Regions from separate parts of the Streptomyces sp. NPDC050416 genome, predicted to be linked through region 2. Evidence: predicted binding sites of a transcription regulator. Region 2 holds the regulator's gene; each other region holds the start of a gene.
What was found. Region 2 encodes HrcA, which represses chaperone genes, less so after heat shock. Its sites were predicted from a motif close to TTNGCACTCNGNNNNNCNGAGTGCNAA; they were not measured.
Positions count from the first base shown of each region.

Region 1: groL (chaperonin GroEL) is a predicted target of HrcA. The motif match lies at 2,186-2,212, and genes of this name have one in related genera.
Region 3: groES (co-chaperone GroES) is a predicted target of HrcA. The motif match lies at 1,195-1,221, and genes of this name have one in related genera.
Region 4: groL (chaperonin GroEL) is a predicted target of HrcA. The motif match lies at 2,542-2,568, and genes of this name have one in related genera.

Region 1 is NZ_JBITII010000012.1:176,155-181,236, reverse strand. It holds gene ACIBL4_RS32285 (NADH:flavin oxidoreductase) at 1-218, opposite strand, end outside; gene groL (chaperonin GroEL) at 402-2,024, opposite strand; gene ACIBL4_RS32275 (cold-shock protein) at 2,568-2,771, opposite strand; gene ACIBL4_RS32270 (ubiquitin-like small modifier protein 1) at 3,219-3,494, opposite strand; gene thrC (threonine synthase) at 3,605-4,891, opposite strand; SAM riboswitch class I at 4,907-5,061, opposite strand.
Region 2 is NZ_JBITII010000003.1:575,830-580,911, forward strand. It holds gene hemW (radical SAM family heme chaperone HemW) at 1-326, shown strand, start outside; gene ACIBL4_RS12130 (DUF3097 domain-containing protein) at 460-1,263, opposite strand; gene ACIBL4_RS12135 (MBL fold metallo-hydrolase) at 1,295-2,026, opposite strand; gene hrcA (heat-inducible transcriptional repressor HrcA) at 2,197-3,213, shown strand; gene dnaJ (molecular chaperone DnaJ) at 3,213-4,349, shown strand; gene ACIBL4_RS12150 (nitronate monooxygenase) at 4,678-5,082, shown strand, end outside.
Region 3 is NZ_JBITII010000002.1:623,000-628,081, reverse strand. It holds gene ACIBL4_RS07845 (polysaccharide deacetylase family protein) at 1-422, shown strand, start outside; gene ACIBL4_RS07840 (polysaccharide deacetylase family protein) at 419-1,165, shown strand; gene groES (co-chaperone GroES) at 1,368-1,676, shown strand; gene groL (chaperonin GroEL) at 1,793-3,424, shown strand; gene ACIBL4_RS07825 (ester cyclase) at 3,497-4,204, opposite strand; gene ACIBL4_RS07820 (hypothetical protein) at 4,314-4,463, opposite strand; gene ACIBL4_RS07815 (SDR family NAD(P)-dependent oxidoreductase) at 4,726-5,082, opposite strand, start outside.
Region 4 is NZ_JBITII010000005.1:79,511-84,592, forward strand. It holds partial or broken gene ACIBL4_RS17025 (extracellular solute-binding protein) at 34-471, opposite strand; gene groL (chaperonin GroEL) at 808-2,430, opposite strand; gene ACIBL4_RS17035 (cold-shock protein) at 2,632-2,835, opposite strand; gene ACIBL4_RS17040 (Hsp20/alpha crystallin family protein) at 3,201-3,653, shown strand; gene ACIBL4_RS17045 (dienelactone hydrolase family protein) at 3,740-4,402, shown strand; gene ACIBL4_RS17050 (LysR family transcriptional regulator) at 4,953-5,082, opposite strand, start outside.

The DNA of each region.
Region 1 (5,082 bases), on a different contig from region 2:
TGGCCGACGTAGGTGCCCTCGGTGACGATCAGGCCGACTCCGGCGGCGGCGCGGCGGGAGTAGTACGAGACGACGTCGTCGCCGGGGACGCCGCCCGGGGAGAACATGCGGGTCATCGGCGCCATCGCGATCCGGTTCGGGACGGTCAGGCCGCCCAGCGATACGGGCCGGGACAGGATTTCGGCGGCGCGGGAGGCGGCGGAGGCGTCGACGGTCACGTGGGGTGCTCCTCTTCGGATACCGGACAGTATGTGCATACGCATGCGACGTACGCTTCAACCACCCGCCCCGCCCACGCCATCCCGCCCGCGCTGTGACCCCGGACACGCCGGAGGGCGGCACTCCCTGTCTGACGAACAGGAAGTGCCGCCCTCGGCAAGGACGTTGATCGACCAGGTCGATCAGAAGTCCATGTCACCGCCCGGCATGCCGCCGCCGGCGGGCGCGGCGGCCTTCTCCGGCTTGTCGGCGATGACGGCCTCGGTGGTGAGGAACAGCGCGGCGATGGAGGCGGCGTTCTGCAGCGCGGAACGGGTCACCTTCGCCGGGTCGATGATGCCCTCGGCGATCATGTCGACGTACTCACCGGTCGCGGCGTTCAGACCGTGGCCGACGGGCAGGTTGCGCACCTTCTCGACGATGACGCCGCCCTCGAGACCACCGTTGACGGCGATCTGCTTGAGCGGGGCCTCCAGCGCCAGCTTCACGGCGTTGGCGCCGGTCAGCTCGTCACCCTCGAGCTCCAGCTTCTCGAAGACCGAGGAGGCCTGCAGCAGGGCCACGCCACCACCGGCGACGATGCCCTCCTCGACGGCCGCCTTGGCGTTGCGCACGGCGTCCTCGATGCGGTGCTTGCGCTCCTTGAGCTCCACCTCGGTGGCGGCACCGGCCTTGATGACGGCCACGCCGCCGGCCAGCTTCGCCAGGCGCTCCTGCAGCTTCTCGCGGTCGTAGTCCGAGTCGCTGTTCTCGATCTCGGCGCGGATCTGGTTGACCCGGCCCTGGACCTGCTCGGCGGAGCCGGCACCGTCGACGATGGTGGTCTCGTCCTTGGTGATGACGACCTTGCGGGCCTTGCCCAGGAGGTCGATCGTGGCGTTCTCCAGCTTGAGGCCGACCTCCTCGGAGATCACCTCGCCGCCGGTGAGGATGCCGATGTCCTGCAGCATCGCCTTGCGGCGGTCGCCGAAGCCCGGGGCCTTGACGGCGACGGACTTGAAGGTGCCGCGGATCTTGTTGACGACCAGGGTCGACAGGGCCTCGCCCTCGACGTCCTCGGCGATGATCAGCAGCGGCTTGCCGGACTGCATGACCTTCTCGAGGAGCGGCAGCAGGTCCTTGACGTTGCTGATCTTCGAGTTGGCGATCAGGATGTACGGGTCGTCGAGGACGGCCTCCATACGCTCCATGTCGGTGGCGAAGTACGCCGAGATGTAGCCCTTGTCGAAGCGCATACCCTCGGTGAGCTCCAGCTCCAGACCGAAGGTCTGGGACTCCTCGACGGTGATGACGCCTTCCTTGCCGACCTTGTCCATGGCCTCGGCGATGAGCTCGCCGATCTGGGTGTCGGCGGCGGAGATGGAGGCCGTGGAGGCGATCTGCTCCTTGGTCTCGACGTCCTTCGCCTGCTCCAGCAGGGCGGCGGAGACGGCCTCGACGGCGCGCTCGATGCCGCGCTTGAGGGCCATCGGGTTGGCACCGGCGGCTACGTTGCGCAGGCCTTCCTTGACCAGGGCCTGGGCGAGAACGGTCGCGGTGGTCGTACCGTCACCGGCGACGTCGTCCGTCTTCTTGGCGACTTCCTTGACCAGCTCGGCGCCGATCTTCTCGTACGGGTCCTCGAGTTCGATCTCCTTGGCGATGGACACACCATCGTTGGTGATCGTGGGGGCGCCCCACTTCTTCTCGAGGACGACGTTGCGGCCCTTGGGGCCGAGCGTCACCTTGACGGCGTCCGCGAGCTGGTTCATGCCGCGCTCGAGGCCGCGCCGCGCCTCCTCGTCGAACGCGATGATCTTGGCCATGTGAAGTGGTCCCTCCAGGACTGGGGGTGATTACTTCGGACCGCGCCCGCGCCCGCGACGGACGGCTCGCCGGCCTCGTGGTTCCTTCCCACCCAGCCTGCGGGCCTCACCGACCCGGTCCTTACGTTGTCACTCTCACCTTCAGAGTGCTAACGCAATGATTAGCACTCGGGCATGGCGAGTGCAAGCGACTCCCACGGTTCGAGCGGGCGCTCAGCCTCCGGCGAACAGAGCGCATCCGGCTCGGCCCGCAGGCCACGGGAGCGCCGCGGCGGACCGGGCGAGCAGAGAAATGCCTGACCCCCGGCCCGCGACGGCGAGACGCGACCGACGACGCGAGCGAGTCCGGAGGGAGAACCCCCGCGCCCGGCACCGGGCGGGCGCCGAGGCGCGTTCGGGCGCGGCGGTTTCGACGAGCGGTCGCCCGGCGATCCCGTCACCCCGGGCGCCGGCCCCCGAGCAGGCAGGCCGAAGGGCCCGCACCCCGTGGGGTGCGGGCCCTTCAGAGAAGACCGGTCGCTTGCGCTTGGTCGTGGTGCGCGTTCAGGCAGAGACGCGAACCATGTCGGCCTGCGGTCCCTTCTGGCCCTGCGAGATCTCGAACTCGACCCGCTGGCCCTCCTCCAGGGTGCGGTAGCCGTCCATCTGGATCGCGCTGTAGTGGACGAAAACATCCGCACCACCGTCGACCGCGATGAAGCCGTACCCCTTCTCCGCGTTGAACCACTTGACGGTGCCCTGAGCCATGCCTAACTCCCCTATTACTGGCCCTTGCACAGATCCACACTTCGCGGACCCGGGTCAGACCTCACCCCCCACGGTTGGGGGCGTGCGCCGGAACGCGTCGACCGCGGCTGAATGTATCTGTCCAACTGCCGTCTGCAACAGGTCAATCGGACGAGAATTCTGGACGCGCAGGATCCGGAATGTGGGGAGAATTCGCCAGACTTCAGGGCAAGTCGGGCCACACAAAAGGAACAAAAGCCGCGAAAGACGCACACACTTTGGCTACATCTTGTCGGGCGCGCGGCAGGAATTAAGGGCTCCCGATCAGGAGATCGGCGGTGCGTTCCCCAACTGTACCGCGCTCAATCACACAGAATTGCCCCCTCCGTTTCTCTTACGGAGGGGGCAATTCGATGAACTCTCAGTGACCGCCGTTACCGAAGGTAATAATCAAGCCGGTCGACCGGTTCAGCCACCCGCGACGGCGGGAATGATCGACACCCCGGCACCGTCCGGCGTCGCCGTCTCCAGCCCCTGCTCGAACCGCACGTCGTCGTCGTTGACGTACACGTTGACGAACCGGCGCAGCTTGCCCTGGTCGTCCAGCACCCGGGCGGCGATCCCGGTGTGGTTCTTCTCGAGATCGGCGATGACCTCGCCGAGGGTCGCCCCCTCGGCGGCGACCTCGGCCTGCCCGCCGGTGTAGGTACGCAGGATGGTGGGGATACGAACGGTGACGCTCATGACTTCAAAACCTCCGGTTGGGTAGCGAGCCTAGGGGCGCGGGGCTGTATCGATGCGCGGCTCCGCCGCGTGGGCGCGACCAGCCCCCACCGGCCCGCAGCAGACAACGATCAGACGAGCCCAGCCTCACGGAACGAATCCAGGTTGGGACGAATGGTCGCGGTAAGCCCGGTCCCGGCCACCGCATCCAGCGTCTTCAGACCATCCCCCGTGTTCAGCACCACGGTCGTCTTCGACGGGTCGAGCACCCCGTTCTCGATCAGCTTCTTCGCCACACCCACGGTCACACCACCGGCGGTCTCCGCGAAGATGCCCTCGGTCCGGGCGAGAATCTTGATCGCGTCAACGACCTGCTCGTCGTTGACGTCCTCCACCGCACCGCCCGTCCGCCGCGCAATATCCAGCACGTACGGCCCGTCCGCCGGGTTGCCGATCGCCAGCGACTTGGCGATGGTGTCCGGCTTCTGGGGGCGGACGACGTCGTGGCCGGCCTTGTACGCCGTCGACACCGGAGAGCAGCCCTCGGCCTGCGCGCCGAAGATCTTGTACGGCTTGTCCTCGACCAGCCCGAGCTTGATCAGCTCCTGCAGGCCCTTGTCGATCTTCGTGAGCTGCGAGCCGGAGGCGATCGGCACCACGATCTGGTCCGGCAGCTGCCAGCCGAGCTGCTCGCAGATCTCGTACGCCAGGGTCTTGGAGCCCTCCGCGTAGTACGGCCGCAGGTTGACGTTGACGAAGCCCCAGCCCTCGCCGGCCGGGTCGCCGATCAGCTCGGAGCAGAAGCGGTTCACGTCGTCGTAGTTGCCCTGGATGCCGACGAGCTCGCCGCCGTAGATCGCGGCCATGACGACCTTGCCCTGCTCCAGGTCGTGCGGGATGAACACGCAGGAGCGGAAGCCGGCGCGGGCCGCCGCGGCGCCGACGGCGCCGGCGAGGTTGCCGGTGGAGGAGCAGGACAGCGTGGTGAAGCCGAAGGCGCGGGCGGCCTCCAGGGCCTGGGCGACGACCCGGTCCTTGAAGGAGTGCGTCGGGTTGCCGGAGTCGTCCTTGATGAAGAGCTTGCCCGCCTCGACGCCCAGCTCGCGCGCGAGGTTGTCGGCCTTGACGAGCTGGGTCCAGCCCGGGTTGATGTTCGGCTTGGTCGCCACGTCGGCCGGGACCGGCAGCAGCGGGGCGTAGCGCCAGATGTTCGCGGGTCCCGCTTCGATCCGCTTGCGGAGTTCCTCGGTGCCGTAGGCCGAGAAGTCGTAGGCGATCTCCAGCGGGCCGAAACACTCCTCGCACGCGAAGACCGGACCGAGGGGTACGCGGTGACCGCACTCGCGGCAGCTCAGGGCGGCGGCGGGGCCGAGGTCTACGGTGGAGTCGGTGGTGCTTGCAACAGTCTGCACAGCCATGTGAGGCGAGGCCCTTCCTCATCTTCCTCACGACGCATCTCGCCGTGAGACGGATTTGGCACCTTCCCGAGCCGGAGCCTCGCGGAGCGGTCGACAGTGACCTACGAGTATCGGCTGGAGGGTTGCCGGGGCTTCATCGGGCCGTATCCCTCTGCCCCTCTGGATGAGCTGTATTCGGTTGTAAACAACGG
Region 2 (5,082 bases):
GTGCGCACAGTCATGTGGGCGGGGTGCGGTGGTGGAACGTGAAGCATCCCGGGGCGTATGCGGGGGCGCTGGCGGCGGGGCGGTCGCCGGGGGCCGGGCGTGAGGTGCTGTCGGGGGAGGATCGGCGGGTCGAGCGGATTCTGCTGGAGTTGCGGCTGCGGGACGGTGTGCCGTTGTCGTTGCTGCGGGAGGAGGGGCTCGCGGCGTCGCGGCGGGCGTTGTCGGACGGGCTTCTGGATGCCGGGCCGTACGAGGAGGGGCGTGCTGTGCTGACGTTGCGGGGGCGGTTGCTGGCCGATGCGGTGGTTCGGGATCTCGTGGACTGATGTGCTGCGGCGTTGGTGCTGGGGCCGGGGCGTTGCGCAGCCCGGCGGAGCGGGGTGCCGCTGCGCTCACCCGTGCCGCCTGGGGGCACCTCCCAGGCCCTTAAGGCACTGGGGGAGGCACGACTGCCCGCAGCTAGGGAGCCGTTACGAAGTCGATCAGTTCCTCCACCCTGCCCAGCAGCTCCGGTTCCAGGTCCTTGTACGAGCGGACCCCCGACAGGATGCGCTGCCAGGCCGCGCCCGTGTTGTCCGGCCAACCCAGTGCCCTGCACACGCCTGTCTTCCAGTCCTGGCCGCGCGGGACCCGGGGCCAGGACTCGATGCCCAGGGACGACGGTTTCACCGCCTCCCAGATGTCGATGTAGGGGTGGCCGACGACCAGGGCGTGGTCGCTCGTCACCGACTGGGCGATGCGCCACTCCTTCGAACCCGGCACCAGGTGGTCCACCAGGACGCCCAGCCGCGCGTCCGGGCCGGGGGCGAACTCGGCGACGATCGACGGCAGGTCGTCGACGCCCTCCAGGTACTCCACGACCACGCCCTCGATGCGCAGGTCGTCGCCCCAGACCTTCTCGACCAGCTCGGCGTCGTGACGGCCCTCGACGTAGATGCGCCCGGCGCGGGCCACGCGGGCGCGGGCGCCGGGGACCGCCACCGAACCGGAGGCGGTGCGGGTGGGCCGGGTGGGGCCGGCGGGCGAGGGGCGGACCAATGTCACGGCCCTGCCTTCCAGGAGAAAGCCGCGCGGCTCCATGGGGAACACCCGGTGCTTGCCGAAGCGGTCCTCCAGGGTCACCGTGCCCGCCTCGCAGCGGATCACCGCGCCGCAGAAGCCGGTCCCGGCCTCCTCGACGACCAGACCCGGCTCCGCCGGAACCTCAGGGACCGGCTGCGGCTTCTTCCACGGCGGGGTCAGATCGGGTGAGTACTGGCGCATTCGAATGACGATAGGAGAAGGCGGGGGGCGGTCACGGAGACACGCCGAAACGCACCGCCAGCGCGTCACGCTGGGCGCGGACGAACGCCGCGTCCACCACCGCTCCGTGTCCGGGCACGTACAGCGCGTCCTCGCCGCCCAGGTCGAGCAGCCGGTCCAGGGCCGCCGGCCAGTGCGACGGCACGGCGTCGGGGCCCGCCTGCGGCTCGCCGGACTCCTCGACCAGGTCGCCGCAGAAGACGACCTCCGGATCGCCCGGCACCAGGACCGCCAGGTCATGCGCGGTGTGCCCGGGGCCCACGTTCGCCAGCAGCACCTGGCGTCCGCCACCCAGGTCGAGGGTCCACTCGCCGGAGACCAGGTGGCGGGGTGCGACCAGCCGGTCCGCCGCCTCCCGCGCGGTGGTCTCCGCCAGGCCGCCTCGCACGCCGTCCACGCGCAGCTCCTCGCGGTCCCGTACGCGCGTCAGCAGCGCGTCCACGCCCACCGCGCCGAACACCTCCGCGTCCGTGAACTCCGCCACCCCGAAGACATGGTCGAAGTGGGGATGGGTCAGCGCGAGATGCGTCACACGGTGACCGGTGAGCGACCGCGCCTGCTCGCGCAACCGCGCGCCCTCGGCCGGGCTCGACCCCGCGTCGATCATGAGGACCGCGCCCTCACCGGCGACCAGCCCCACCGTGCAGTCCCACACCGGGAGGCGGCACCGGCCCACTCCCGCGGCCACGCGCTCCCATCCGAGCTCTTCCCAAGTCACTGTCATACAGCGACGCTAGCGGTGACCGCCGCCCCGGGCATGACAGCACGCGACCAGCCTTGCCGGGGGTGTACCTCACAGCCGTACACTGGGCGGGGAATGCTGGCACTCGCAAGCGCAGAGTGCCAGGCCCACAGGCAGGACACGAGGCGGACGACTTCTGGAGGTGTGCGCGAATGCTCAGTGAACGCAGGCTTCAGGTGCTGCGCGCCATCGTCCAGGACTACGTCGGCACCGAGGAGCCGGTCGGCTCCAAGGCCCTCACCGAGCGGCACAACCTCGGCGTATCCCCGGCCACCGTCCGCAACGACATGGCGGCCCTGGAGGACGAGGGGTACATCGCCCAGCCGCACACCAGCGCCGGGCGCATCCCCACCGACAAGGGCTACCGGCTGTTCGTGGACAAGCTGGCCGGCGTCAAGCCGATGACCGCGCCCGAGCGGCGCGCGATCCAGAACTTCCTCGAGGGCGCCGTCGACCTCGACGATGTCGTGGCGCGGACGGTACGGCTGCTGGCCCAGCTCACACGCCAGGTCGCCGTCGTGCAGTACCCGTCGCTCACCCGCTCGACCGTGCGGCACGTGGAGCTGCTCGCTCTCGCGCCCGCGCGGCTGATGCTCGTGCTGATCACGGACACCGGGCGGGTCGAGCAGCGCGTGGTCGACTGCCCGGCGCCCTTCGGCGAGGCCTCGCTCGCGGATCTGCGCGCGCGGCTCAACAGCCGGGTGGCGAACCGCCGTTTCACGGATGTGCCGAGTCTGGTGGAGGATCTGCCGGAGGCGTTCGAGCACGAGGACCGGGGTACGGTCTCCACGGTGCTCTCCACACTTCTGGAGACGCTCGTCGAGGAGAACGAGGAGCGGCTGATGATCGGCGGCACCGCCAACCTGACCCGCTTCGGGCATGACTTTCCCCTCACGATCCGGCCGGTGCTGGAGGCGCTGGAGGAGCAGGTGGTGCTCCTCAAGCTGCTCGGCGAGGCGCAGGATCCGGGCGTGACCGTACGGATCGGTCATGAGAACGCCCACGAAGGACTCAACTCCACGTCCGTCGTGTCGGTCGGCTACGGTTCGGGCGGCGAGGCTGTCGCCAAGCTCGGCGTGGTCGGACCGACCCGCATGGACTACCCGGGAACGATGGGAGCGGTACGCGCAGTGGCACGGTACGTCGGACAGATCCTGGCGGAGTCGTAGTGGCCACGGACTACTACGCCGTACTCGGCGTGCGCCGCGACGCGTCGCAGGAAGAGATCAAGAAGGCCTTCCGGCGGCTCGCGCGCGAGCTGCACCCGGACGTCAACCCCGATCCGAAGACCCAGGAGCGGTTCAAGGAGATCAACGCCGCCTACGAGGTGCTGTCGGACCCGCAGAAGAAGCAGGTCTACGACCTCGGCGGCGACCCGCTCTCGCAGGCCGGAGGCGGCGGTGCGGGCGGCTTCGGGGCCGGTGGCTTCGGGAACTTCTCCGACATCATGGACGCGTTCTTCGGCACGGCGTCGCAGCGCGGACCGCGCTCGCGCACCCGCCGCGGCCAGGACGCCATGATCCGCATCGAGATCGAGCTCGACGAGGCGGCCTTCGGCACGACGAAGGACATCCAGGTCGACACGGCGGTCGTGTGCAACACCTGCAACGGCGAGGGCGCCGCACCGGGCACCTCCGCGCAGACGTGTGACATGTGCCGCGGTCGCGGTGAGGTGTCGCAGGTCACCCGGTCCTTCCTGGGCCAGGTCATGACCTCCCGGCCCTGCCCGCAGTGCCAGGGCTTCGGCACGGTCGTCCCGACCCCCTGCCCGGAGTGCGCCGGCGACGGCCGCGTCCGCTCCCGCCGCACGCTGACCGTGAAGATCCCGGCCGGTGTCGACAACGGCACGCGCATCCAGCTCGCCGGCGAGGGAGAGGTCGGTCCCGGCGGCGGGCCCGCGGGCGACCTGTACGTCGAGATCCACGAACTGCCGCACTCGCAGTTCCAGCGGCGCGGCGACGACCTGCATTGCACGGTCACGCTCCCGATGACGGCGGCCGCCCTCGGCACGAAGGTGCCGCTGGAGACGCTGGACGGCCTGGAGGAGGTCGACATCCGCCCGGGCACCCAGTCCGGCCAGTCGATCCCCCTGCACGGCCGCGGTGTCACGCACCTGCGCGGCGGCGGACGCGGCGACCTCATCGTCCACGTCGAGGTCCAGACCCCGAGCAAGCTGGACGTCGAGCAGGAGCGCCTCCTCCGCGAGCTGGCCAAGCTACGCGGCGAGGAACGGCCTCAGGGCCAGTTCCAGCCCGGGCAGCAAGGGTTGTTCTCTCGGTTGAAGGACGCGTTCAACGGGCGCTGACGTCGGCGGTCCGGCTGCTGCTGGGGGTCCGGCGGTCGGCCCCCGGGCAGGCACAGTCAGCCCGGGCAGCAAGGGTTGTTCTCTCGGTTGAAGGACGCGTTCAACGGGCGCTGACGTCGGCGGTCCGGCTGCTGCTGGGGGTCCGGGGGTCGGCCCCCGGGCAGGCACAGTCAGCCGGGGCAGTAAGGGTTGTTCTCTCGGTTGAAGGACGCGTTCAACGGGCGCTGACGTCGGCTCCTCAGGGGGGCTGAGGGTGGCTTTTCCTCTGGTCTATGCCACACGGCAGGCCGGTTTCGGAGTAGTCCGGAGGACGTGACAACATGCGGTCATGTCCTCCGCGCTGACCGATCTCTTCCCCCACCCGATCGTGCAGGCCCCCATGGCGGGCGGCGTCTCCGTGCCGAAGCTCGCCGCCGCCGTGTGCGAGGCGGGCGGGCTCGGATTCCTCGCCGCCGGGTACAAGACCGCCGACGGGATGTACGAGGAGATCAAGCAGCTGAGGAGCCTCACCGGCAGGCCCTTCGGCGTGAACCTCTTCATGCCTCAGCCGGAGTACCCCGGTGCAAGCACCGGCTCCACCGGAGCGGCTGGCGCCGCGCCCGCTTCTGCCGCCGCCATCGATGTCTACGCCCACCAGCTGGCCGGCGAGGCCTCCTGGTACGAGGCCGAGCTCGGCGACCCCGACAGCGGACGCGACGACGGGTACGAGACCAAGCTCGCGGTCCTGCGCGAC
Region 3 (5,082 bases), on a different contig from region 2:
TCGAGAAGATGCAGGACCGGGGCGTCGTCCTGAACAACCACACCCTCCGCCACCGCCTCATGCGGGGCCTGCCCTACCGCACGCAGAAGCGGGAGATCTGCGGCATGCAGCGCCTCATCGAGAAGCGCTACGGCACGCGCCCCACCCTCTTCCGTCCGCCCTACGGCAGCTACGACAGGGCGACCCTGCGCGCCGCCAAGGCCTGCGGCATCGAGTACGCCCCCCTCTGGAACGAGGAGGTCTTCGCCGACCACTGGGAGTACCGCGAGTGGGACCGGCGACTGCACCCGGGCGACATCGTCCTCACCCACTTCCGCGGCCGCGACCACTGGCAGGGCACGATGCCCGACATGATCCGCCGCTTCCTGAACAAGGTCACGGCCGAGGGGTACGCGGTGGGCCGGCTGGAGGACTACCTGTGAGGCGGCGGTCGCCGGCCGCCGTGGTGTGCGCGGGCGCGATCCTGCTGGCCGGCTGCGCCGGGGCCGCGGGGGAGCACACAGGTGCGGACGGCCGGGGCCAGTCCCCGGCGCACGCGTCGAGCGACGTCCGCGGGCCGGACCGGGGCGGCCGCGACGATCTCCCGCCCGTCGTGGACCACGTCCGCACCCGCGACCGGGTGGTCTTCCTGACCTACGACGACGGCGCCGAGCGCGACCCCGGCTTCGTCACCCTCGTCCGCGAACGGCGGCTTCCGGTCAGCATGTTCCTCACGGACAGCGTCGTGGGTCCCGGCTACGGCCACTTCGCCCGCCTGCGCGCGGTCGGCGCGTCCATCCAGAACCACACCCTCGACCACCCCGCCCTGCGCGGCCTGCCCTACGCCGGCCAGCGCGCCGAGATCTGCGGCCAGCAGCACAAACTCCGCTCCCGCTTCGGCATCCGCCCCCGCCTCTTCCGCCCGCCCTACGGCACGTACGACACGACGACCCTGCGCGCCGCCGCCGACTGCGGCATCACGGCGGTCGTCCTGTGGCGGGCGTCGGCGAACGCCGAGGGCGAGCTGACGTACACCCGCGGCCGCCCCGGGCTGCGGCCCGGCGACATCGTCTCGGTGCCGTCGGGCGAGACGGCCTCCCCGACCCTGACGGAACGGACGGAGCGGCTGTTGCGGGAGATCGAGAGGAGGGGGCTTCGCGTGGGGCGGCTGGAGGACTACCTGTAAAGAGCACCTGGCCGACGCGCCGCGGCGAATTAGCAGTCCGCTTGACCGAGTGCTAATCGCAGTCATAGTCTCGGCTCTGGCACTCCCCACTGGAGAGTGCCAACACAGCGACGGGCAGGTCCGGCACCCGCGACGACGGATCCACCTGGTCGCCACCTCAGACAGTTAACCCCGTGAGATCTCCGAAGGGGGAGGTCGGATCGTGACGACCACCAGCTCCAAGGTTGCCATCAAGCCGCTCGAGGACCGCATCGTGGTCCAGCCGCTCGACGCCGAGCAGACCACCGCCTCTGGCCTGGTCATCCCGGACACCGCCAAGGAGAAGCCCCAGGAGGGCGTCGTCCTGGCCGTGGGCCCGGGCCGCTTCGAGGACGGCAACCGTCTTCCGCTCGACGTCTCCGTCGGCGACGTCGTGCTCTACAGCAAGTACGGCGGCACCGAGGTGAAGTACAACGGCGAGGAGTACCTCGTCCTCTCGGCCCGCGACGTGCTCGCGATCGTCGAGAAGTAATTCACCCCAAGCACATTGCTTTGAGCTGCGCCCCTGGCCCCCCGCGATCGATAAGAAGCCGGGCGCCCGGGGCGCAGTGCCGTTAACCCTGATTCCGGAAGAGGGCTCACGCTCCCATGGCGAAGATCCTGAAGTTCGACGAGGACGCCCGTCGCGCCCTCGAGCGCGGCGTCAACAAGCTTGCCGACACGGTCAAGGTGACGATCGGCCCCAAGGGCCGCAACGTCGTCATCGACAAGAAGTTCGGCGCCCCCACCATCACCAACGACGGTGTCACGATCGCCCGCGAGGTCGAGATCGAGGACCCGTACGAGAACCTCGGTGCCCAGCTGGTCAAGGAGGTGGCGACCAAGACCAACGACATCGCGGGTGACGGTACGACCACCGCGACCGTGCTCGCCCAGGCGCTCGTGCGCGAGGGCCTGAGGAACGTCGCCGCCGGTGCCTCCCCGGCCGCCCTGAAGAAGGGCATCGACGCCGCCGTCGCCGCGATCTCCGAGGACCTGCTCGCCTCGGCCCGCCCGATCGACGAGAAGTCCGACATCGCCGCCGTCGCCGCGCTGTCCGCCCAGGACCAGCAGGTCGGCGAGCTCATCGCCGAGGCGATGGACAAGGTCGGCAAGGACGGTGTCATCACCGTCGAGGAGTCCAACACCTTCGGTCTGGAGCTGGACTTCACCGAGGGCATGGCCTTCGACAAGGGCTACCTGTCGCCGTACTTCGTGACGGACCAGGAGCGCATGGAAGCCGTCCTGGACGACCCGTACATCCTCATCACGCAGGGCAAGATCTCCGCCATCGCGGACCTCCTGCCGCTGCTGGAGAAGGTCATCCAGTCCAACTCCTCCAAGCCGCTGCTGATCATCGCCGAGGACGTCGAGGGCGAGGCCCTGTCGACCCTCGTCGTGAACAAGATCCGCGGCACCTTCAACGCCGTCGCGGTGAAGGCCCCCGGCTTCGGCGACCGCCGCAAGGCGATGCTGCAGGACCTGGCGGTCCTCACCGGCGCCACGGTCGTCTCCGAGGAGGTCGGCCTCAAGCTCGACCAGGTCGGCCTGGACGTGCTCGGCTCCGCCCGCCGCGTGACCGTCACCAAGGACGACACCACGGTCGTCGACGGCGCCGGCAACAAGGACGACGTGCAGGGCCGTGTCGCCCAGATCAAGGCCGAGATCGAGACCACCGACTCCGACTGGGACCGCGAGAAGCTCCAGGAGCGCCTCGCGAAGCTGGCCGGCGGCGTGTGCGTCATCCGTGTGGGTGCCGCCACCGAGGTCGAGCTCAAGGAGCGCAAGCACCGTCTGGAGGACGCCATCTCCGCGACCCGCGCCGCGGTCGAGGAGGGCATCGTCTCCGGTGGTGGCTCCGCTCTGGTCCACGCCGCCAAGGTCCTCGAGGGCAGCCTCGGCAAGACCGGCGACGAGGCCACCGGTGTGGCGGTCGTCCGCCGCGCGGTCGTCGAGCCGCTGCGCTGGATCGCCGAGAACGCCGGCCTGGAGGGCTACGTCATCACCTCCAAGGTCGCCGAGCTCGACAAGGGCCAGGGCTTCAACGCCGCCACCGGCGAGTACGGCGACCTGGTCAAGGCCGGCGTCATCGACCCGGTCAAGGTCACCCGCTCCGCCCTGGAGAACGCCGCCTCCATCGCCTCCCTCCTGCTCACGACCGAGACCCTGGTCGTCGAGAAGAAGGAAGAGGAGGAGCCGGCCGGCGCGGGCCACGGCCACGGCCACGGCCACGCCCACTGAGGCACCGACCTCTGCGAGAAGCCCCCGCCCCGCCTCGCGCGGAACGGGGGCTTCTCCCGTGTGCGGGTCCCGTCACAACTCCAGCGGGTCCAGCGCCCCGAGCTGCTGCATCAGCCCCAGCCGGTCGTACTGCCACCAGCCCTCGGCGAGCTTCCCGTCCGGCGTGCAGCGGTGGATGGTCGTCCCGGTCATGGTGACGTCCTTCCCGGTCGGCGGAATCCCGAGGAAATCCCCCTTGTGGTGCCCCTTCCAGGCCCACCGCGTGCACACCCGGTCGCCCTGGGCGATCTGGTCCTCGATCGTGAACGAGAAGTCGAACCCGCCCCGCCACACCTCCACCTCGCGCCGGAACGCGTCCAGCCCGATGACGTCCTGCACATTGGCCGGATCATGGTCGTGGTAGCCCTCGATGAACACGTCGTTGAACGGGGGCGCCGCACCCTGCCCGGGCGCCAGCTCGAAGAACCTGCGCGCCGTGGCCGCGTTCAGCTGCTCGTCCCGCACCACGTCCAGGTCCGTGAACGTCGGCGCCTCCTCGCAGAGCGCCACCATGTCCTGGAAGATCCGGTCGGTCTCCGGAAGCCCGGAGTTGCGCATCGCGTCCTCGTACGACGGGAACTCCACGATCTCGACGATGTGCGAGGAGTCCGCCCGGTCCTTCGCCACGACACTGTGCGTAGCGGTCCGTTTCCCCTTGGTCTGCTCGACCCACCTGTCCATCAGCCGGTTCATCTCGTCGAGCCGGCTGGTCCTGCATTCGATGAGCTGTACGAAGGTCATGGCCTCGCCTCCGGCCCCCCTGGGTCCGGCTGAACAGCTCCATTGTCCCCACGAGAGCCGCTCGTCGCCTCCCGGCCCTTCGGCATCATGACGGCATGTGGTGGCGCGGTCAGGGACCACCACCGCCGGGATGGTCGTACGGGCGATGGTCGAGGCGGCCTGGTACGACCGGTACGAGCACTTGGTCGCCGAGCTGGGCGGAAAGAAGGAGGCGGACACTCTCGTCGAGGAGCTGGTCGCCGCCGGCCGGCACGATCATGCGGCCAGGGTGGCCGGTCTGGACGAGGAGCCGGACCGGGTCAGTGCACGCGCGGCAGCCGCCCTGGCTCCCGTGGTGGCACCGCCGCTCGGCCGCACACTGGCCGTGCGTCTCCTGGTCACCGACGGCTGGTGGCCGGCCGCCCTGCCCGCCGTGGCCCGTCTGGAACCCGGCGCCGCCCCCTGGGTCGTCGAGGCCCTGCGGGGAACGGCCGGGCCGGCCGGAGCGGCGCCACCGGCACCCGGCCCGGCCGCCGACAGCCTTACTGAGGCCCGTACTTCCGCCCCGTCCTGGACGACACCGCCCCGAGCACCCCCCGCGGCACCAGCTTCGCCGCCCCCATCAGCGCCTTGTAGCGCGGGTCCGGGATGGACAGCGTCTTGCCGCGGGCCAGGTCGTGCAGTGCCGCCGCCACCAGCTTGTCCGCGTCGAGCCACATCCAGGCCGGGATGTTGTCCGTGCCCATGCCGGCCCGCTCGTGGAACTCGGTGCGCACGAAGCCGGGGCAGAGCGCCATCAGCCGTACGCCGCTGCCGGCCAGGTCGCGCGCGGCGCCCTGGGTGAACTGCACGACCCAGGCCTTGGACGCGCCGTAGGTGCCCCGCGGGACGAACGCGGC
Region 4 (5,082 bases), on a different contig from region 2:
TGGCGGACATCAGGGCGAGGTCGGCGTGGAGTTGCTGGACGCCCAGAGCATGAACTTCGATGCGGCGTCGGCCTTCTTGGTGGTCTTCGGCATCGCCCACGCCCAGGCCCACAGCCAGCCGCTGCTCTTGGTCCTGACCGTGGGCGCGTACGCGTAGCCGATCTTGCCCGCGGCCTTGCTGCTGCTCGGGTCCTCCAGGGAACCGGCCGCGCTGGTGGCGTCGTACCACATGGCGACCTTGCCCTGGCTCATCCCGTTGAGGCACTCGGTGAACCCGGCCTGCGGAGCGCCCGCCTCACCGTGCTTGCGCACCAGGTCGACGTAGAACTTCGTGGCCTCCTTGAAGCCGCCGGTGTTGACCTGGGGCTTCCAGTCCTTGGTGAACCAGGTGCCGCCGAAGGTGTTGACCATGCTGGTCAGAGGCGCACCGAGTTCGCCACAGCCGGGCAGACCGCGCAGGCAGATGCCCTTGAAAACTTATGTGGATCTATCGTCCGGCTGTCTCACTGGGGCGCCCGGGGCGTGCGGAGTGCGTCGTCGCGGACCAGACGCCGGTGCCGTGACAAGAGGTCAACGTGCGTACGCGCGGGGCTGCAGTCGTCGGCCGACGGCCGTCCGCGAGCTTGCAGCCGCGGCCAGGTGGCGGACGAGCCAGAGCCGGACGGTCAGGCTGGTCCGGCGGCCAGGACTGCCGATGATCCCGCCACCTGCCACAACACGCGTTGCTGCCCAGTGGGAACGACCGAAGCCGTTCCCACTGGGCAGTCCTGGCTCGATGAATGCCGGGCGCGGCCGCGCCCGGCATCGTCAGAAGTCGGCGCCGGCTCCCGCAGTCGCCGGTTCCTTCTCCTCCTCCGGCTTGTCGGCGACGACCGCCTCGGCGGTGAGGAACAAGCCCGCGATGGAGGCCGCGTTCTGCAGGGCGGAGCGGGTCACCTTCGCCGGGTCGATGATGCCCTCGGCCAGCATGTCGACGTACTCGCCGGTCGCCGCGTTCAGGCCGCGGCCCTGCGGCAGAGAGCGCACCTTCTCCACCACCACGCCGCCTTCCAGCCCGGCGTTGGCGGCGATCTGGCGCAGCGGGGCGCTCAGCGCGCGGCGCACCATCTCCACGCCGGTGGCCTCCTCGCCCTCCGCGTCCAGCTTGTCGAACGCGGTCTCGGCGGCGTGCAGCAGCGCCACCCCGCCGCCGGGCACGATGCCCTCCTCGACGGCCGCCTTCGCGTTGCGGACCGCGTCCTCGATGCGGTGCTTGCGCTCCTTGAGCTCCACTTCGGTGGCGGCGCCGGCCTTGATGACCGCGACACCGCCGGCCATCTTCGCCAGGCGCTCCTGGAGCTTCTCGCGGTCGTAGTCGGAGTCCGTGCGCTCGATCTCGGCACGGATCTGCTGCACCCGGCCCTCGATCGCCCTGCCGTCACCGGCACCCTCAACGACGGTCGTGTCGTCCTTGGTCACGACCACCTTGCGGGCCCGGCCCAGCACGTCGAGCGTGGCGTTCTCCAGCTTCAGGCCGACCTCTTCCGAGATCACGGTCGCGCCGGTCAGGACCGCCATGTCACCGAGCATGGCCTTGCGACGGTCGCCGAAGCCCGGGGCCTTGACGGCGACGGACTTGAAGGTGCCGCGGATCTTGTTGACGACCAGGGTCGCCAGCGCCTCTCCCTCGACGTCCTCGGCGATGACCAGCAGCGGCCGGCTCTCCTTCATGACCTGCTCCAGCAGCGGCAGCAGGTCCTTGACGGCGGTGACCTTGGAACCGACGAGCAGGATGTACGGGTCTTCCAGGACCGCTTCCATGCGCTCGGGGTCGGTGACGAAGTACGGCGAGATGTAACCCTTGTCGAAGCGCATGCCCTCGGTGAGCTCCAGCTCCAGACCGAAGGTGTTGGACTCCTCGACGGTGATCACGCCTTCCTTGCCGACCTTGTCCATGGCCTCGGCGATCATGTCTCCGATGACCCGGTCACCGCCCGCCGACACGGCCGCGGTGTTGGCGATCTCCTCCTTGGTCTCCAACTCCTTGGCCTGCGCGAGCAGTTCGCCGCTGACCCGCTCGACGGCGAGTTCGATGCCCCGCTTGAGGGCCATCGGGTTGGCGCCGGCGGCGACGTTCTTCAGCCCCTCCCGCACCAGGGCCTGGGCCAGCACGGTCGCGGTGGTCGTCCCGTCACCGGCGACGTCGTCCGTCTTCTTGGCGACTTCCTTGACCAGCTCGGCGCCGATCTTCTCGTACGGGTCCTCGAGTTCGATCTCCTTGGCGATGGACACACCATCGTTGGTGATCGTGGGGGCGCCCCACTTCTTGTCCAGGACGACGTTGCGGCCCTTGGGGCCGAGCGTCACCTTGACGGCGTCCGCGAGCTGGTTCATGCCGCGCTCGAGGCCGCGCCGCGCCTCCTCGTCGTACGCGATGATCTTCGTTGTCATCGTCTCCTCCACACCGATCCATACATCGATGCCGGTGGACCCGGGTGACGTCCGCGACGCCCGCCCGCACGGCTGCACACTGCCGCACGAGCCCGCCACCCGACCCAGCCGCTGGCACTCTCGACCGGAGAGTGCCAGCTCTTGATTTAACACCTTCTCCCTGACCGGGCAAGCGCCTCCAGACGGCTGGCCGGGCGCTGGTCATGCCGGTCGGATGTTCTCGGCCTGCGGTCCCTTCTGGCCCTGCGTGACGTCGAACTCGACCTTCTGCCCCTCGTGCAGCTCACGGAAGCCCTGAGCGGCAATGTTGGAGTAGTGGGCGAAGACGTCGGGTCCGCCGCCCTCCTGCTCGATGAAGCCGAATCCCTTTTCGCTGTTGAACCACTTCACGGTGCCCTTGGCCATGGCCTGCTCCTTTGCGGAAACCCGGCTCGCACTGTGCGGGCCCGGGAGGTGATCGCCCTGGTCCGGAGAGGCGCTGAACAGCAAGAACGCCCATGATCGTGATCACGGGCGAACGGGACTTCGGAACCACGACTGCTGGAATAACGACGCTACACCGCGCGGTCGGCGGCCGCTAACGGCGCGGCCGTCCTGTTGATTCCCGTACGAGGCCGTCTTGTTGGTCCCCATACGAGGACGGCACGTGGAATATCTGGCCTTATGCGCGGATTATGGATAGTGGAGGTCCCGGTCAGGGGGACTTCCGGAACGCGAGACGGCCGTGGCGTGCCACGACCGAGGCGCCTTTCGGAAGGAGATGATCGGATATGGCGCTTCCCGTGCGACGTGAGCAGCGCAGCCCGGTATGGGACCCCTTCAGGGAGTTCCAGGACCTGTATCAGCGGATGGGGCAGCTGTGGCAGTCCGCGGTTCCGGGCGGTGGCGGCCTGCTCAGTGAGACCTGGGCGCCACTGGCCGACCTGGAGGAGACCGACGACGCGTACGTCGTCGAAGTCGACCTGCCCGGAGTGAAGAAGGACGACATCACCGTCGAGCTGAACGCCGGCGAACTCACCGTGCACGGCGAGATCAAGGAAAAGGAACGCACCGGCGTGCTCCGCAGCCGCACCCGGCGCACCGGCCAGTTCGACTACCGGGTGACCCTGCCGCAGGACACCGACGAAGAGCGCATCACCGCCGAGCTCGCCGACGGCGTGCTCACCGTCAAGGTCCCCAAGGCCGAGAAGGCCAAGCCGCGGCGTATCGAGATCACCAGCTGACCACGCCCCGTCCACACCACCGAGCCCGCCCCCGGTGGGCGGGCTCGCTCCGAGACCAAGCAACAAGCGCCGTGTGGAGGCAACAGATGATCTCCGACTTGGTGTTGGTGCCCGCAGAGGGGGCTCCTCTCGCCGGTGACCTGGTCGTGCCCGGTCCGGTACGGTCGGTCGTCCTCATCGCCGAGGGCAGCGGCAACTCCCGTAACAGCACGCGCGACCGCGCCATCGCCGGCGTGTTCCACCGTGCGGGCATGGGCACGCTGCTCCTGGACCTCCTCACCGAACGCGAGAAGCGGGACGACGCGCGCTCGGCCCGGCACCGCTTCGACATCCCGTTCCTCGCCCGGCGACTGGTGTCCGCCATCGACTGGCTGCAACAGCGGCCGGACACGGCGAACGTCCCGGTGTGCCTGTTCGGCGCCGAGACCGCCGCGGCGGCGGTTCTGCTGGCCGCCGCTGAACGGCCGGAACGGATCTCGGCCGTGGTGTCCCGGGGCGGGCGGCCGGACCTGATACACGACGACCTGGACCGGATCCAGGCCCCGGTGCTGTTCATCGTCGGTGGCGACGACGAGACGGACGTGCGGCTCGGCCAGGAGGCAGCGGGAAAGCTGAAGGCGCCGAGCGAGATCCATGTCGTCCGCGGTGCGACACACCTGTTCCTGGACCCACGGCTCCTGGAGGAAGTCGCGACAGCGGCTCGCGACTGGTTCGCCTCTCACCTGGCGAGGGAACGGCATTTGGCCTGACCCGCACGAGCGGTCGGTTCCTTTCCGCCGGCCGGACGAGTGCCGCGGCGCTCGGTCAGCCGGGGCACCAAGCGCCGCAAACTGGCCGTACTGGCATCGAGCAGCCGGCTACGCAGCGATCGCCTCGGCGGCGGGAGGGGCAATCGAGTCCGCTGGGAGTAGATCTTCCAGTCCCTGTACAGGTCGGGCGTCAAAACAGCGGCGAGCAGGATCAGAGGGATCACGACAGCAGATATCAACACGCCTCTCCTCCCCTTCGCACTGCGGTACTCGCATACCTCATATACGACGAGGCAAATACTATGACAAGGCTCCATGAAGCTTCTTGCTAGTGACTGACTCAAGAAGGAGAGGGGTGGCCGGTAGCGAAGGTGCTGGTCGAGTCGTCCTGGTGGCGCGCCCTGAGGGGCACGGCTGGCCGGCGCTACCGCTTCCGCCCGGCACGGTGGTGTGCGGGCGAGGGGATGCACGCCAAGGGGCGGGAGGAGGCCGCGCCAAGAGCATGATCCCCGCAGCGCGCGAGAAGGAGACGGGCACCGGTTGCCGGTACTCAGTGGCGGTACGCGGATGTCGCGATCTCAACGAAGGATCGGATCAACGGGTTGGTATCGCCCTCGTTCCACACCGCCACCACCCGGCTCGGCGGCATGTCGGTCAACGGCACCACGGCCAGCTCCGGG